Regions from separate parts of the Trichocoleus sp. FACHB-90 genome, predicted to be linked through region 1. Evidence: predicted binding sites of a transcription regulator. Region 1 holds the regulator's gene; each other region holds the start of a gene.
The links. The regulator NtcA, encoded in region 1, controls nitrogen genes in cyanobacteria. The targets are predictions, from matches to a motif close to TTTGTANNNNNNNNTACAAA.
Positions count from the first base shown of each region.

Region 2: urtA (urea ABC transporter substrate-binding protein) is a predicted target of NtcA. The motif match lies at 2,386-2,405, and genes of this name have one in related genera.
Region 3: rpoD (RNA polymerase sigma factor RpoD) is a predicted target of NtcA. The motif match lies at 1,734-1,753, and genes of this name have one in related genera.
Region 4: H6F74_RS13605 (ferredoxin--nitrite reductase) is a predicted target of NtcA. The motif match lies at 2,222-2,241, and genes of this name have one in related genera.

Region 1 is NZ_JACJOK010000069.1:308,464-312,364, reverse strand. Features, by position in the region: gene hisB (imidazoleglycerol-phosphate dehydratase HisB) at 1-491, opposite strand, end outside; gene fabI (enoyl-ACP reductase FabI) at 601-1,377, opposite strand; gene ntcA (global nitrogen regulator NtcA) at 1,718-2,389, shown strand; gene H6F74_RS20900 (DUF3084 domain-containing protein) at 2,498-3,901, shown strand, end outside.
Region 2 is NZ_JACJOK010000057.1:42,893-46,793, forward strand. Features, by position in the region: gene urtB (urea ABC transporter permease subunit UrtB) at 1-558, opposite strand, end outside; gene urtA (urea ABC transporter substrate-binding protein) at 969-2,297, opposite strand; gene ureG (urease accessory protein UreG) at 2,439-3,056, opposite strand; gene H6F74_RS16675 (transposase) at 3,178-3,901, shown strand, end outside.
Region 3 is NZ_JACJOK010000008.1:13,422-17,322, forward strand. Features, by position in the region: gene H6F74_RS01570 (hypothetical protein) at 55-555, opposite strand; gene H6F74_RS01575 (polysaccharide deacetylase family protein) at 621-1,325, shown strand; gene rpoD (RNA polymerase sigma factor RpoD) at 1,958-3,166, shown strand; gene H6F74_RS01585 (chlorophyll a/b-binding protein) at 3,339-3,494, opposite strand; gene H6F74_RS01590 (glycoside hydrolase family 15 protein) at 3,657-3,901, shown strand, end outside.
Region 4 is NZ_JACJOK010000048.1:15,180-19,080, forward strand. Features, by position in the region: gene H6F74_RS13600 (nitrate reductase) at 1-2,058, shown strand, start outside; gene H6F74_RS13605 (ferredoxin--nitrite reductase) at 2,449-3,901, shown strand, end outside.

The DNA.
Region 1 (3,901 bases):
TGGCTATGATTCACCACCGCTACAAAAAATTCTCGCACCAGCTGAGTGTCATAAGTCCCGACTCGCTGGGTGGGAATTTGTAAGCCATAGCTGAGGTGAGGACGACCAGAAAAGTCTAACACCACCTGCACCAAAGCTTCATCTAAGGGGGCGAGGAAATTACCAAAGCGAACAATTCCCTTGCGATCGCTTAGTGCTTTCCCGAACGCCATCCCCAACGTAATGCCCACATCTTCGTTGGTGTGGTGGTCATCAATTTCTAAATCCCCTTTCGCGGCTACATCCAAATCAATCAGCCCGTGAGAGGCAATTTGATGCAGCATATGATCCAAAAAGGGAATGCCCGTATTGGCGTTGCAAGTCCCATTCCCGTCTAAGTTTACTGTCACCAAGACATCAGTTTCGCCCGTCTTACGTGAAACCGTAGCCGTGCGAGGTGATAAAAGTTGTTCAAGGTTCGGAGTGGTGGAAACGCGATCGCTTGTCTGCATAGCAGATGCTCACTAACAAGAAACAAGTAAGTTTATTATTCTATGCTATCGAGCTAGGGAATGGGGTAAGTTAGATTCTTTCCCCAGTCCCCAATCCCCAGCCCCTACATCACATTCCCATAATCTCGTATCCAGCATCTACATACAGCACTTGACCCGTAATCCCACTTGCCAAGTCGCTGCACAAGAAACTAGCAGCATTTCCCACTTCTGTCTGAGTCACAGTTCGCCGCAGTGGTGCTACTTCCTCAACATGATGGATCATATCCAGAATGCCACCCACCGCCGATGATGCCAGAGTGCGTATCGGGCCAGCTGAGATTGCATTCACGCGAATATTAGAAGGCCCCATCTCCGAGGCTAGATAACGCACGCTCATTTCCAAGCCAGACTTAGCAATGCCCATCACATTGTAATTGGGGATCACCTTAACGCCGCCCAAATAAGTTAGGGTGACAATACTGCCGCCTTCTGTCATTAGCGGTTTCGCCGCCCCAGCCAGTTGAACTAGCGAGTAGGTGCTAATTTCCAAAGCTTGAGTGAAGCCAGCGCGGGTGGTGTTGCTAAAATCACCTGATAAATCGTCCTTGTTGGCAAAAGCAAGACAATGGATTAAAATATCTAGCCTGCCCCACTTATCGCGGATGGCATCAAATGTAGAACGAATTTGGTCATCATTCTGAACATCGCAAGGTAAAAACAAGCTGGGGTTGAGAGGTTCTACCAATTCGGCGACTTTCTTCTCAAAGCGTCCTCGGTCGTCTGGTAGATAAGTAACTCCCAAATTTGCACCAGCTTTGTGTAACTGCTGGGCAATACCCCAAGCGATTGAGCGGTTGTTGGCAATGCCAGTAACTAGGGCATTTTTTCCTGATAAATCTAGCATGATGTCAATTTTGAAGGCAATATTAGAGAATATCCGATTTAGGGCGGTAATTCAGATAGCTTGCGTCGGGATCGAAGCTTACCCAACATGACTCAAACTGCATCCCAGCTTATCAAACAGGTATTGTCAAGATATAGACATTTTCCTTAACAATCTGATTTGCGCCGTGGGGTTGAGGCAATTGGAAAAACTTGGAGGATAAAACAACTTTAAAATTATGTATCAAGCAGCACAAAAAACTGCCTAAGAGTCAGTTTATCAGTGTCTAAAGTCAGAAATTTCTCACAGTCGGTTGTAATTCCCAGAAGAGTTTCTAGGGCAGCAATAAGGATATAAGGAAGTGGTAGTGACGCAAGATAGACCGTTAGCAGCTGTGTTCCGTCAAATCGGAGGTGGGGCGTTTCCGCCAGTGGTGGAAACCTTTGATCGGGGCAAAACTATCTTTTTCCCCGGAGACCCGGCTGAACGGGTATATTTTTTGCTCAAAGGAGCTGTGAAGCTGTCTCGCGTGTACGAAGCTGGGGAAGAAATTACAGTGGCGCTGCTGCGAGAAAACAGCGTCTTTGGCGTACTGTCGTTGATTACCGGGAATCGGTCAGACAGATTTTATCACGCAGTAGCATTTACGCCTGTGGAGTTGCTTTCAGCACCAATTGAACAGGTGGAGCAAGCGCTCAAGGATAATCCAGAATTGTCGATGTTGATGCTGCGGGGGCTTTCATCGCGGATCTTGCAAACAGAGATGATGATTGAGACTTTGGCGCACCGGGATATGGGATCGCGATTGGTGAGTTTTTTGTTGATTCTCTGTCGCGATTTTGGCGTTCCAGGCCCGAATGGAATTACAGTTGATCTGAAGCTTTCTCACCAAGCGATCGCAGAAGCAATTGGTTCCACAAGAGTGACAGTCACCCGGTTACTGGGAGATTTACGCTCAGAGAAAATGATTTCCATCAATAAGAAAAAAATTACCGTTCATAACCCGGTAGCTTTGAGCCAGCAGTTCACCTAAAACATCTTTTGCACTGTCAGCTTTTGTTAATCAATAGTTGAAGTACCAGCGTCTATCACAAAAAAGCCTTTATGCTTAAGCTTGAGAGGTGATAGCTAAAGCTGGAAAATGACCACCAGTGCGCTGGTCTTAATTTTATCGATTTTGGTATTGGGTGGTGCGATCGCCACCTTGGGCGATCGCATTGGCACTCGCGTGGGAAAAGCGCGGCTGAGTCTGTTCAATCTGCGTCCCAAGAAAACTGCGGTCTTAGTTACAATTCTTACAGGTTTGATGATTTCCGCCTCAACCCTGACGATCCTATTTGCCACCAGCAAGCCGTTACGCACAGGCGTGTTTCAAGTTGATGAAATTCAGCGAAAACTCAGAACCGCTCGTCGGGAGCTTGACCAAACTGTAGCCCAGAAACAACAAACTGAAAGCGAACTCTCCAAAGTTGCAGCCCAGAAACAACAAACTGAAAACGAACTCTCACTAGCCCGTACCGAGCAGCAAGCCGCCCAAAAGCGTCTGGATGCCATTAATAAGTCTCTGGCGGCAGCACTAGCCAGACAAGCCCAGACAGAGGCGCAACTGAGCAAGACAGAGCGCGAACTTAAAAGCGTTGCGGCTAGCTTTGAGAAAACCCAGCAACAGCTGGAAAGTGTTTCTGGGCAAGCGGTAAATTTACGTTCTGAAATTCAACAACTTCAAGGGGAACGCCAGGAACTAATCAAGGAGCGCGATCGCGTAAAGGCTCAAATCACCCAACTCAAGGGCCAAGTTACTCAACGCGATCGCGAAATCGCCAAGCTTGACCAAGCCATCACAGAACGCGACCGGGAAATTGGTAATCGCGACCAAGCCTTGGCAGAACTTGATCAAAAAATTTCCAACCTGAGAAACAGCATTGCCCAACGTGATAAAGAAATCGCCAAGCGAGACACAGCCCTCGCCCAACTTGATGAGGAAATTTCCGCACGAGACCAAGTAATTACTCAGCGCGAAACTCGCCTCAAGGAAATAGAGAAACAACAAGCTGCCCTAGAGCAGGAAGTAGCAGACCTGGAACAGTATTACCAATCCTATCAAGCGTTGCGTCAAGGTAACGTCGCTCTCCAACGCGGTCAAGTTCTGGCTTTTGGTGTCTTCCGTATTGTCGATCCCGCCGCCGCCCGTCAGGCTATAGATCAGCTTTTACGAGAAGCAAATCGCACAGCAATGAAAGCTACGCAACCTGGTAACAACAATAACAACAAGGTGGTCAATGAGCGCGTAGTGCAAATTACCCAAGCGCAGGTAGACCAACTGCTTAACCAAATTAAAGATGGTCGCCCCTACCTGGTGCGAATTTTCTCGGCTGGCAACTACGTCCAAGGGGAAAAGGACGTACAAGTCTTTGCAGACGCGACAGTGAATAAAATCGTGTTCAGTGATGGTGATATCATCGCAGCAACATCTGCCGACCCTTCAACTATGAATGACCAACAAATGCGGCAGCGGATCGATTTGCTCCTGGGAGCATCTCAGTTC
Region 2 (3,901 bases), on a different contig from region 1:
AGCCTTAGTCACAGCCAGTTTATAAGTTTCCCCCAAAAGTTTACCTATTCTCGCAGCAATTTCCCACGAAACAGGTAACATTACCACTATTACCCAAGGGCGAATTCTTTCAAAATTTGCGCGACGAGACAGAATCTTCAAAGCGCCGAAAAACAAAATACAAAATACACTAATTTCAATTATCAGTACCCAGTTAACGCTGCGGACAAACTGTTGCAAAATCAGACTAACGCCCCATGTTGCCAGCAGTGTTTCCAGAGGTCGTCCGTAAAGATAACGAATCACCCCGCGTTCCAGAATTAAGCCCACAGCAGCTGCTACCAAAAAAGCCAAAATTAGGGCAAAAAAGATATAAAGTTCAAACCAAGGTTTCCCCAATATCTTGAAACCATTTTGCACAACATAAGTTGTGTATGCTCCCAGCATTATTAACTCGCCGTGAGCTAAGTTTATGACACCCATTAGCCCAAATACAATGGCTAAACCCAGCGCCGCAATTAGTAAAACAGCACCGATGCTAATCCCGTTAAATATGGCATCTAACACTACTTGCAGCACTAGCTTTCTCCCAATTAATTGATTTGCATCGCCTTTGTTGCAGCTTACCTTTTTACATAAGCAGGTGATAGGTATCTAACTTCACTTCTGGTAATTGGTAATAAAGAATCAGCCGACTATACCCATTACCAGCCTGAAAAACTTACAGCTATTTCCACCGCTGAATAGTTTTTCTTGGATGTACACCTACTACTTAAAGTTGCATTGCATATAGCCTATTGCATAAAGCATATTATTCCAGATGCAAATTTTAGCGGGTAATATATGCGACTAAACAATCGCCTATTCTCATGAAAAACGAGCGCAATTACTACCTATGCTTAAGTTTATTAGCTTTTTTAGCTGTCCTTTATCCTTTTACTGAAGACAATAGATAAGGACAAAGGACAACAAGCTAATAACTAGACAGGTTAGGCTTTATATTTGCCACCTTTTTTCAAATCAGTCCAGTCACAGGCATATCCCTTAGTTTCAGCGACAAACTGGTTCCAGGGAACAGGAGATACTGCTTTCGGTGTCTCGTAGACAATCTTAAATAGACCGTCATCCGCCACTTCACCAAGTCGCACAAACTTGGCTAAGTGATGGTTATTTTCCAGCGTCACTGTGCCTTGTGGAGCCTCGAAGGTTTGACCTACAGCAGCCTTTTTAACCGCTTCTATATCGTCAGCGTTTTTTGCTTTTTCAACAGCCTGCTTCCATAGATAAACAGCAATGTAAGCTGATTCCATCGGGTCATTTGTTACCCGGTCGTCTCCGTATTTTGCTTTAAAGGCTTCGACAAATTTTTTATTAGCAGGCGTGTCCACAGTTTGGAAATAATTCCAAGCAGCGTAATGACCTTTGAGATATTCTGTACCGATTGCTTTAACTTCTTCTTCGGCAATACTTACAGACATAACCGGATATTTATCTGGATTCAATCCTGCGCCTTGCATCTGCTTGAAGAAAGCGACGTTACTATCACCATTAAGAGTATTAAAAATTACTCCGCCATCTGGCAGTGCTGCTTTTATTTTGGTGATGATGGGGGTGACTTCTGTATTACCCAAAGGTAAGTAGTCTTCACCTGCTGTTTCGCCGCCTTTGGCTTTTAATTGCTCTTTAATGACGGTGTTGGCGGTGCGAGGAAAAACGTAGTCGGAACCTATGAGGAAGAATCTTTTACCTTTATTTTGCAACAACCAATCAACCGCAGGCTCGATTTGTTGATTTGGGGCAGCGCCAGTATAGAAGATATTATTAGAACACTCTTGTCCCTCGTATTGTACGGGATACCAGAGCATATGTTTTTTCTCTTCAAATACTGGCAGTACAGCTTTACGACTGGCAGAAGTCCAACACCCAAAAACGGTAACAACTTTATCTTGATCAATTAATTTTCTGGCTTTTTCTGCAAAAGTAGGCCAGTCAGAGGCACCATCTTCTTGAATAGGTTGAATTTGTTTGCCTAGTACGCCGCCAGCTTTATTAATCTCCTCAATTGCTAACATTTCAGCATCGACGACACTTTTTTCGCTAATTGCCATCGTGCCGCTGAGGGAGTGTAAAATCCCTACTTTGATGGTGTCTCCTCCACCAGCAGCAGCCACGGTAGTCGCGCCAGGAGAGGGAGAAGCAGCTGTTGGACTGCTGGGATTAGTGGTGGAAGTCCCACTGCAAGCCTTGAGAAGAATACTGGTTCCTAGAGTGGCAGAACCGTATAGAAGAAATTTACGTCGCCCTAATCGCTTTGCCATACCAATCCTGTACTCCTGGCTTCATCAGCCCAATGATAGAGAACATACACAGCTAAGGAGTGATATTAGAGCGATGGTCTAGGAAAACATTGTAGTCTTGGATACAAAATCCTGATTTTTAACAATCATTGAAGGGTAAGGTCAGGTTGCTGTTTGGGGAATTTCTCCCATATTCAAACGGATAAAGTTTAAAACAGCGTCTAATCCTTGCTGAGTCTTCAAATTTGTAAATATAAAGTGTTTTTCCCCGCGCATTCTCTTGGTGTCTCGTTCCATGATGCCCAAATCAGCTCCCACTAAAGGGGCAAGGTCAATTTTGTTAATTACCAGCAAATCTGACTTGGTGATGCCGGGGCCTCCTTTGCGGGGAATTTTGTCACCTGCTGCGACATCAATTACGTAAATTGTCAAGTCTACAAGTTCGGGACTAAAGGTTGCAGCTAAGTTGTCGCCGCCACTTTCTAAAAATACTAGGTCTAAATCTGGAAATCGCTGTTCCATCTGTTCGATGGCGGCTATGTTCATGGAAGCGTCTTCGCGGATGGCGGTATGGGGACAGCCGCCAGTTTCTACGCCGAGGATGCGATCGCTTTCCAATGCTTGACTTTTCACTAAAAACTGTGCATCTTCCTGGGTATAAATATCATTGGTGACGACAGCAATGTGGTATCTCTGCCGCATCGCCTTACACATCGCCTCAACTAAGGCAGTTTTTCCCGAACCCACTGGCCCTGCTACGCCAACCCGAAATGCACTCATGGGATTGCTAATCACTAATGGCTAATCTTACCAAAATAATGGGTTTAAAGCCCCGCACTTTCAAGGCGGTTTTTATTTATCTTAATGTTTTATCGGCAATATTGTGCGGTAAAATAACATCATGTTAGTTAGAGAAGCCAAGTTAAAAAACGGAACAAAAGAGCAATACTTAGCTCTTGATGATGCTATTCGTACCGCCCAGTTCATTAGAAACAAGGCAATCCGGTACTGGATGGATAACCAAGGTGTAAGTAAAGCCGATTTGTACTCACTGTGCAAAGATTTAGCCGCCAAGTTTCCTTTCGCCAAAAAGTTAAACTCAGCCGCCAGACAAGCCAGTGCGGAACGTGCTTGGGCTTCTATTTCTAACTTCTATTCCCGATGTAAAAAGGGCGAGAAAAAGAAAGGTTATCCCCAATTTAAAAAGCATTGCCGCTCTGTAGAATACAAAGTCTCCGGATGGAAGCTAGCCCAAGATTGTGAAAGTATTAACTTCACGGATGGCTTCGAGATTGGGACTTTATCTCTATACTGCAACAATGAAACAAAGATTGACCTTCACACCCTTAAGATTAACCGCGTGCGTGTTGTGCGTAGGGCAGATGGGTATTATGCTCAATTCTGCTTTGATGCTGACCGGAAAGAAGCAGGGGAATACACAGGCAATGTTGTCAGCTTGGATCTGGGGTTAAAATACTTCACTAAAGACCAGAACGATAATGCTGTTATCTATCCCCAGTTTTTGAGGAAGTCTGAGCGCCGACTAAAAGAAGCTCAAAGACGGTTAAGTAAAAAGTTTGTCCTCGGTGCAAAACCTCAATCAAACAACTACCATAAAGCACGAC
Region 3 (3,901 bases), on a different contig from region 1:
TGGGAGTATCGCGCTATAAAGTTGCACATGGCGTATATGGGGGATGCTTCACTTTTAATTTTCAAACTTGGGTTCAGCTTTTTCCACTGAAGCATCGTTGATTCCCAAAGTCAGCTCTAAAGGTGTCTGGGAAGGATAGGCCTTCACAACCTCCCGATAAACATCGTAATTCGTCGGCAACGTCACCGTCTGGTTGCCAGAGCGATAGGTAATCTGGTAGTCCACATCTCGCAACAGACCAGGTGTACTTGTCTGTTCGCCTGGTTGTTGTCGCTGTTCAATTTCATCCAGCGTCGGTTGTGGCGGGAGAGCAGCCCACCAAAGTTCCCGCTCATCAGGGCCAATAACCGCTCCTTCTGGTTTCTCGCCATTGCGATTGAGCAAAGAAGTAGAGCCAAAAGTTTCTATTCGCTGTTGATTGCGGCTGGGATTGGTAAAGTAGTGAACTTTCCAAGTGAAAGTAGTCCGTGCTGTTGCTTCATACTGGTTGGTAGTTACAGTGCTGCACCCAGCAAGAGCAACCAAAAGAAAAAATCGCGTGACGGTGGCAAAAATTTGCTTTTGTTGTAAAAATTGACCTTTAAGACTCACTGTATGCTGACACCAATTTAATAGACTAAATGCAGCTGGCTCCGCTATTTCCTATTGTGTACCGAATTCTTCAGCCTGCCTTTCCTAACTGTCTGTGGTCGGGTGCTGCAAATTCAAAAGCGATCGCTCTCACCTTTGATGATGGCCCCCATCCTCAGTACACCAGAGAGCTGTTACAAGTGCTAGACCGCTACAGCATCACTGCTAGTTTTTTCTGGCTCGGTGCCTGTGTCAACCGTTCCCCAACAGTTGCTAAAGAAGTCTACGACCGGGGCCACTGGATTGGATTACACGGATACGATCATCGCGCCTTTCCTAAACTCAGCCCAACAGAACTCCAGCAAAGTATAGAACAAACCCAACAGGCAATCCAAAAAGCTTGTCAACTAGACCCACGCTACATCCGAGATATCCGACCCCCCAACGGTTTGTTTACACCCCAAACCTTAGATTTATTGCACCAGTGGAACTATCGACCCGTCATGTGGAGCGTCGTCCCGGAAGACTGGGTGCGACCAGGGATTTCCCTGGTCGTAGAGCGAGTGCTGCGGCAAGTTCGCAATGGTTCAGTGATTGTTCTACACGATGGCTACTACGGTGGACAAGACGTAGCCCAAACTACTAGCCAGCTAATTCCCCAACTATTGCAGCAAGGATACCAGTTTGTCACCATTGATTTTTTGTGGCAACAAGCCAAATTGAGTGGTCAATGCGGATTTTGCAATATATATTGATGTTTTAGATGTCACATTTAGTCCCAGTTGATTAGAATGACTGAATAGAATTCAGCCATTTGTCTCAACCGCTGACCTATAAAGCTTAATAGTATGGAGTTATATTTGAGCTTAACGTAAGATAAAAGGAGAATTTCTCGTAGTTTTGGCTTGCACGTTCATTACTGCTTAGTGCTATTGTCGCCAATCCTTTGACGCTGATAAAGCGGGCAATTGATAGAAAGGCAGCGAAAAGCTGGCTTGCTTTCTCAAGAAAGCGAGTAAGTAAGAGCAAATCCTGTAAAAATTAGTTCAAGGAGATGGGCTGCGTGATGGGTGCATCAATTCCAATTGCATTATCCATTTGTAAAAGCTCGCCAGACATTAATTTCATATTTGCAGGATTAAATAATCAAAAAACGTGCAATTTTTGTAAGAGAGGCTACAATCGGAAAGGTCTTGAACATATCCAGCATTAACACCTACCCCAACGCTTTTAAGTTCGCCCTGGCGTTGTGAGGAATGTATTCTCTCTTTCTCTCACCTAGTCAGTGAGCAACCTTTGAATGCTGGCAAACACCACTGACTAACTTGTTTGTAGATTAACCACACCATCTTCTGGTCTTTAACTGAAGGAGCATGAGGAATTAGGCATGACCCAGGCCAACGACGTACTCGAAATCATCATTCAGCCTGACAGCGAAATGTTAGAGCTATTAATTGACGAAGAAGCGGATCGAGATGAAGAATTTGTAGACGCAGCACCGGATGAAGAAGACGGTAAGCCTGGTAAGGTAGCCAGATCCCGTCGTCGGGTGCAAACTAAAAAGAAGCACTATACAGAGGATTCGATTCGCCTATATTTACAAGAAATTGGTCGGATTCGCCTACTACGCGCCGACGAAGAAATTGAACTTGCTCGGAAAATTGCAGATTTGCTGGAATTGGAGCGTTTGCGCCAGCAATTGATCGAAAATCTAGAGCGGGAACCCCAAGATATAGAGTGGGCTGAAGGGGTACTGAAATCTGAGCGAGTCTGGGAACAACTTACTACTCAGTTAGGAAGAGAACCAGAGCAAGAAGAGTGGTCTAAAGAGGTGAAAAAGCGCCTACCAGCGTTTCGACATCGCCTCTATGTAGGTCGCCGCGCTAAGGACAAAATGGTGCAGTCAAACCTGCGTTTGGTGGTTTCGATTGCCAAGAAATATATGAATCGCGGGTTATCTTTCCAAGACTTGATTCAGGAAGGCAGTCTGGGATTGATTCGCGCCGCTGAGAAATTCGACCACGAGAAAGGCTACAAGTTTTCAACTTACGCTACATGGTGGATTCGTCAGGCAATAACCAGAGCGATCGCTGACCAATCCCGCACCATCCGCCTACCCGTTCACCTCTACGAAACCATTTCTCGCATCAAGAAAACCACCAAACTCCTTTCTCAGGAAATGGGCCGCAAACCCACTGAAGAAGAAATTGCTACGAGAATGGAGATGACTATCGAGAAACTGCGTTTCATCGCCAAATCTGCCCAGTTGCCGATATCCTTAGAAACGCCAATCGGCAAAGAAGAAGATTCTCGACTGGGAGACTTCATCGAAGCTGATGGTGAAACCCCAGAAGATCAAGTTTCCAAAAATTTGCTCCGGGAAGACTTAGAAAGTGTCCTCGACACTCTCAGCCCCCGCGAACGCGACGTTTTACGTCTGCGCTACGGCTTAGATGATGGACGCATGAAGACCCTCGAAGAAATCGGTCAAATCTTCAACGTCACCCGCGAACGAATCCGTCAAATCGAAGCGAAAGCCCTCCGCAAGTTGCGCCATCCCAACCGCAACAGCATCCTCAAAGAATACATTCGCTAAACAAGAGCTTTCAGTAAATAGGGTGGGCAATGCCCACCCTATTTTCTTAGCTTTTTTTTCCTAACAATAATTCTACAACTATTCAAAAACACCATAATTTATAAAAAAGCTGGATATTTCCGAAGAAACACCCAGCGAATTGAGATTGACCGAGGTTAAAAAGACTGGAAAATTACATTAAACCCCAGAAGTGAAGTACACCTTGACCACTGGTGAGTTCAATAATTACAGCAGCGAGGAATCCAATCATCGCCAGACGACCGTTCCAGTTTTCAGCTTGAGGCGTAAAGCCAACCTTAGTTACATCGTTGCGATCTTGAGTTTGCATAGTTTTATACTGACTGAAATAAAATTTGGCTACATTATGCAAATTAATGTAACCAAAGATCAGCGATCGCGCAACAATCTGATCCGCTTGCGGATGAAAATTGACTTTGGTGCGAAAATATAAGGCACTTGGGCTTGCTTCCTCATACTCTTGCAAAATGATATGTCGCTAACCGCCAAACTGCTAAGCGATCGCTTAGATAATTATTATCAGCAGATCGCAGCAGTCATTCTCAACCGTCAAAATCCGATAACCGGGCTATTACCCGCCAGTACCGCCATTAACGCCCACGGCGACTATACCGACGCTTGGGTGCGAGACAACGTTTATAGCATTCTCGCGGTTTGGGGATTGGCGCTGGCTTACCGCAAAGTTGATGAAGATGGGGGACGCACCTACGAACTAGA
Region 4 (3,901 bases), on a different contig from region 1:
CAGGGTATGGTGTGTGTCAAGGGTGCAACCGTTGCCGAGTCTCTGTCCAAAGACCGACTTCTGTATCCAATGGTGCGCGACTCCCTAGACGAACCCTTCCGCCGCGCCTCCTGGGAAGAAGCTTTAGATCGGGTGGCGAGTCGGATTAAAACCGTTCTCTCGACTCAAGGGCCAGAAGCCGTCTGTATGTATGGCTCTGGACAACTGCAAACAGAAGATTACTATGTTGCTCAGAAACTCCTTAAAGGGTGTCTGGGTACTAATAATTTTGACTCCAATTCTCGCTTGTGTATGTCCTCCGCCGTGGCGGGTTATTCGCAGAGCTTTGGAAGCGATGGCCCTCCCTGCTGCTACGAAGATTTAGATGAAACCGATTGTGCCTTTATCATCGGTAGCAACACGGCAGAATGTCACCCAATTATTTTTAACCGCCTGCGGAAACACCACAAGAAAAATCCTAAGGTGAAAATGATTGTGGTCGATCCCAGAAAAACCACCACAGCGGAAGCAGCAGATTTACATTTAGCGATAAAACCTGGGACTGATATTGATTTACTCAACGGTATCGCCCACCTGTTGATGCGTTGGGGCAGAATTGATAGTTTTTTCATTGACGAATGCACCTCCAATTTTCCGGCTTATGCTGAGGTGATTCAGCACTATCCGCCGGAAGTTGTCGCCAAACGCTGCGGCATATTGGTAAAGGAACTGGAAACAGCTGCTCGCTACTGGGCTGATTCTGAGCGCGTGCTGTCTATGTGGTCGATGGGCGTGAATCAGTCTTCGGAAGGGACTGCCAAGGTACGGACTATTATTAATCTGCACCTGATGACTGCTCAGATTGGTAAACCGGGGAGCGGCCCTTTTTCCCTGACAGGCCAGCCAAACGCGATGGGCGGACGGGAAACTGGGGGACTTTCCCACATCCTACCAGGCTATAGAGTGGTAAAAAATCCCCAACATCGCGCCGAATTAGAAGAATTTTGGCAACTTCCCGCCGGACAGATTTCGCCTGTTCCAGGTTTGGCGGCGTGGGACATCATCACGGGTCTGGAAACTGGTGATGTCGGAATGCTCTGGATTGCAGCAACTAACCCGGCTGTGAGTTTACCCGATTTGGAACGTTCTAAGGCAGCGTTAATGCGATCGCCTTTTACGGTATACCAAGACGCATATTACCCCACGGAAACTGCCGAATTTGCTCACGTCCTGCTTCCTGCGGCGCAGTGGAGCGAAAAAACTGGGACAATGACTAACTCTGAGCGAGTTGTCACTTTATGTAAGGCGTTTCGCACTCCTCCTGGTGAAGCGAAAGCCGATTGGAAAATCTTTGTGGAAGTAGCACTGCGACTGGGCTTTGGCGACAAATTTCCCTACTCTACCTCAGCTGAAGTTTATGACGAATATGCTCAGGTAACACGCGATCGCGTCTGCGATATGAGTGGCATCAGTCACGCACGACTAGCAGCACAAGGCCCCCTACAATGGCCCCTCCCAAAGGAAAAGCAATCTACACTTCCAGCTGTGAAGCGGTTATATACAGATGGGCGTTTTCCTACGCCTGATGGACGGGCGCGTTTTGGGGCATACCATTCACGCGGTTTGGCAGAACCACCAGATCCAGACTATCCCTATGTCCTAACTACAGGCAGACTTTACGGCCATTGGCACACCCAAACCCGCACGGGACGGATTGATAAAATCAAGCAGATGCACCCGAATCCATTTATTGAGATTCATCCCCGCGATGCTGCCAATTTAGATGTTCAGGAGAATGATTTGGTGGAAGTGCAAACTCGTCGCGGCACCTCTCGTTTTCCAGCTAAAGTAACAAAAGCAATTTCTCCCGGAACTGTCTTTGTCCCGATGCACTGGGGCGCACTTTGGGCAGACAAGGCAGAAGCTAATGCCCTGACTCATCACATATCCTGTCCCGACTCGCTGCAACCAGAATTAAAGGCTTGTGCCGTGAAACTTGTACCTGTTGCTGCCCAAAAATCTGAGGGAGGTTATTTACGTTGTGACACTAAATCTCCGGCTTTTTCTTCACGAGTTTAGCTTGGTAGAAATTTGTGAAAAATTAGTCCTTTTTGGTGGAACGAACCGCTGAGGGCGCTGAGGGAGAAAAGCACACATTTAAAGATTTTAGCAATCTTCCAAAAGAAAGAGTTAAAAAATTATAAATATTTCAAAAGGTGGGGTTCTGAGTAAATAGGCATCTTCTGTAGCAAAGTCTACCGATTCCTGGCATAAGAGGGCATAAGGTTAGATAAAAATCTGGCTAGATTGTCCGATAAATAGCTGTTGAGGCGAGTCGTGCGCTCGCTACAGACATAATATGCAACGAGGCTAAAACTTATGACGGAAGCAACCGAAGTACCAGGAAAGGTAGGTAAAGCTCAGGTGGAAGCGAACGGCTCCCCAGCAACCGTCGAATCATCTGAAAATTTGACAAATGCAGGCGAAGCAACACCAACCCAAAACAAATTTGAAAGGATTAAATCCGAAAAAGATGGTCTGGTATTAAAGCAAGAACTAGATTATTTAGCTGAGATTGGCTGGGAAGCGATGGAAGAAGCCGATAGAGACTATCGGTTGCGGGTTTTGGGTTTGTTTTACCGCACAGTGACACCAGGCAAATTTATGCTGCGGATGCGGCTGGCGAATGGGATTTTAAGTACCTATCAAATGCGAGTTTTTGCTGAAATTGTGCAGCATTACGGAGATGAGGGAAACGCTGATATCACCACACGGCAAAATATTCAACTGCGACAAATACGCCTTGAAGATGTACCAGACATCTATCGAAAATTAGAACAAGCTGGATTAACATCGGTTCAATCTGGTGTGGACAATGTTCGGAATATTACGGGTTCACCTTTAGCAGGAATCGATCCAGATGAATTGATCGATACGCGAGGATTGTGTCGCATGGTGCAGGACATGATCACTAATATGGGCAAAGGGAATCCAGAGTTTACGAATTTGCCAAGAAAATTTAATATTGCGATCGCAGGTTGTCGTGACAATTCAGTTCACGCCGAACTTAACGATATTGGTTTCATCCCGGCTTACAAAAACGACACCATCGGCTTTAATGTCATCGTCGGCGGGATGTTCTCACCCAAACGTTACGAAGCTTCAGTTCCCATGAATGCTTGGGTTCCACCAGAAGACGTGGTGGCTTTGAGTCGAGCAATTTTAGAAGTTTACCGCGACCACGGACTTCGGGCAAATCGGCAAAAGTCGCGGCTGATGTATCTGATTGATAAATGGGGAATTGAGAAGTTTAGAGAAGAGATAGAAAAACGCTTTGGTGAAGTTAAGGGAACTATACCTTTACAATCGGCTGCTGAAAAAGATGAATTTCTGTGGGAAAAGAAAGATTACATCGGCGTTTATAAACAGAAGCAACCTGGATTAAACTTTGTGGGTTTACATATTCCCGTCGGTCGGATGTATGCCCAAGATATGTTTGACTTAGCCAGAATTGCCGAAGTGTATGGTAGTGGGGAAATTCGGTTTACAGTAGAGCAAAATTTGATTATTCCCAATATCCCCGATACTCGTATGGAAGCGTTTTTAAAAGAACCACTTTTAGAACGTTTTCCACTCGATCCAGAAAACTTGATGCGCGGGTTAGTTTCCTGCACAGGAAGTCAATTCTGCGGCTTTGCACTAATAGAAACCAAGAACCGCGCTTTGGCTTTTGTTAAAGCCTTGGAAGCAGAATTAACTTTACCTCAACCAATACGAATTCACTGGACGGGATGCCCCAATTCTTGCGGTCAACCGCAAGTGGCAGATATTGGGTTGATGGGAACAAAGGGACGCAAAAATGGCAAAGTCGTCGAAGCCGTCGATATCTGGATGGGCGGAAAAGTTGGCTATGAAGCTGAAC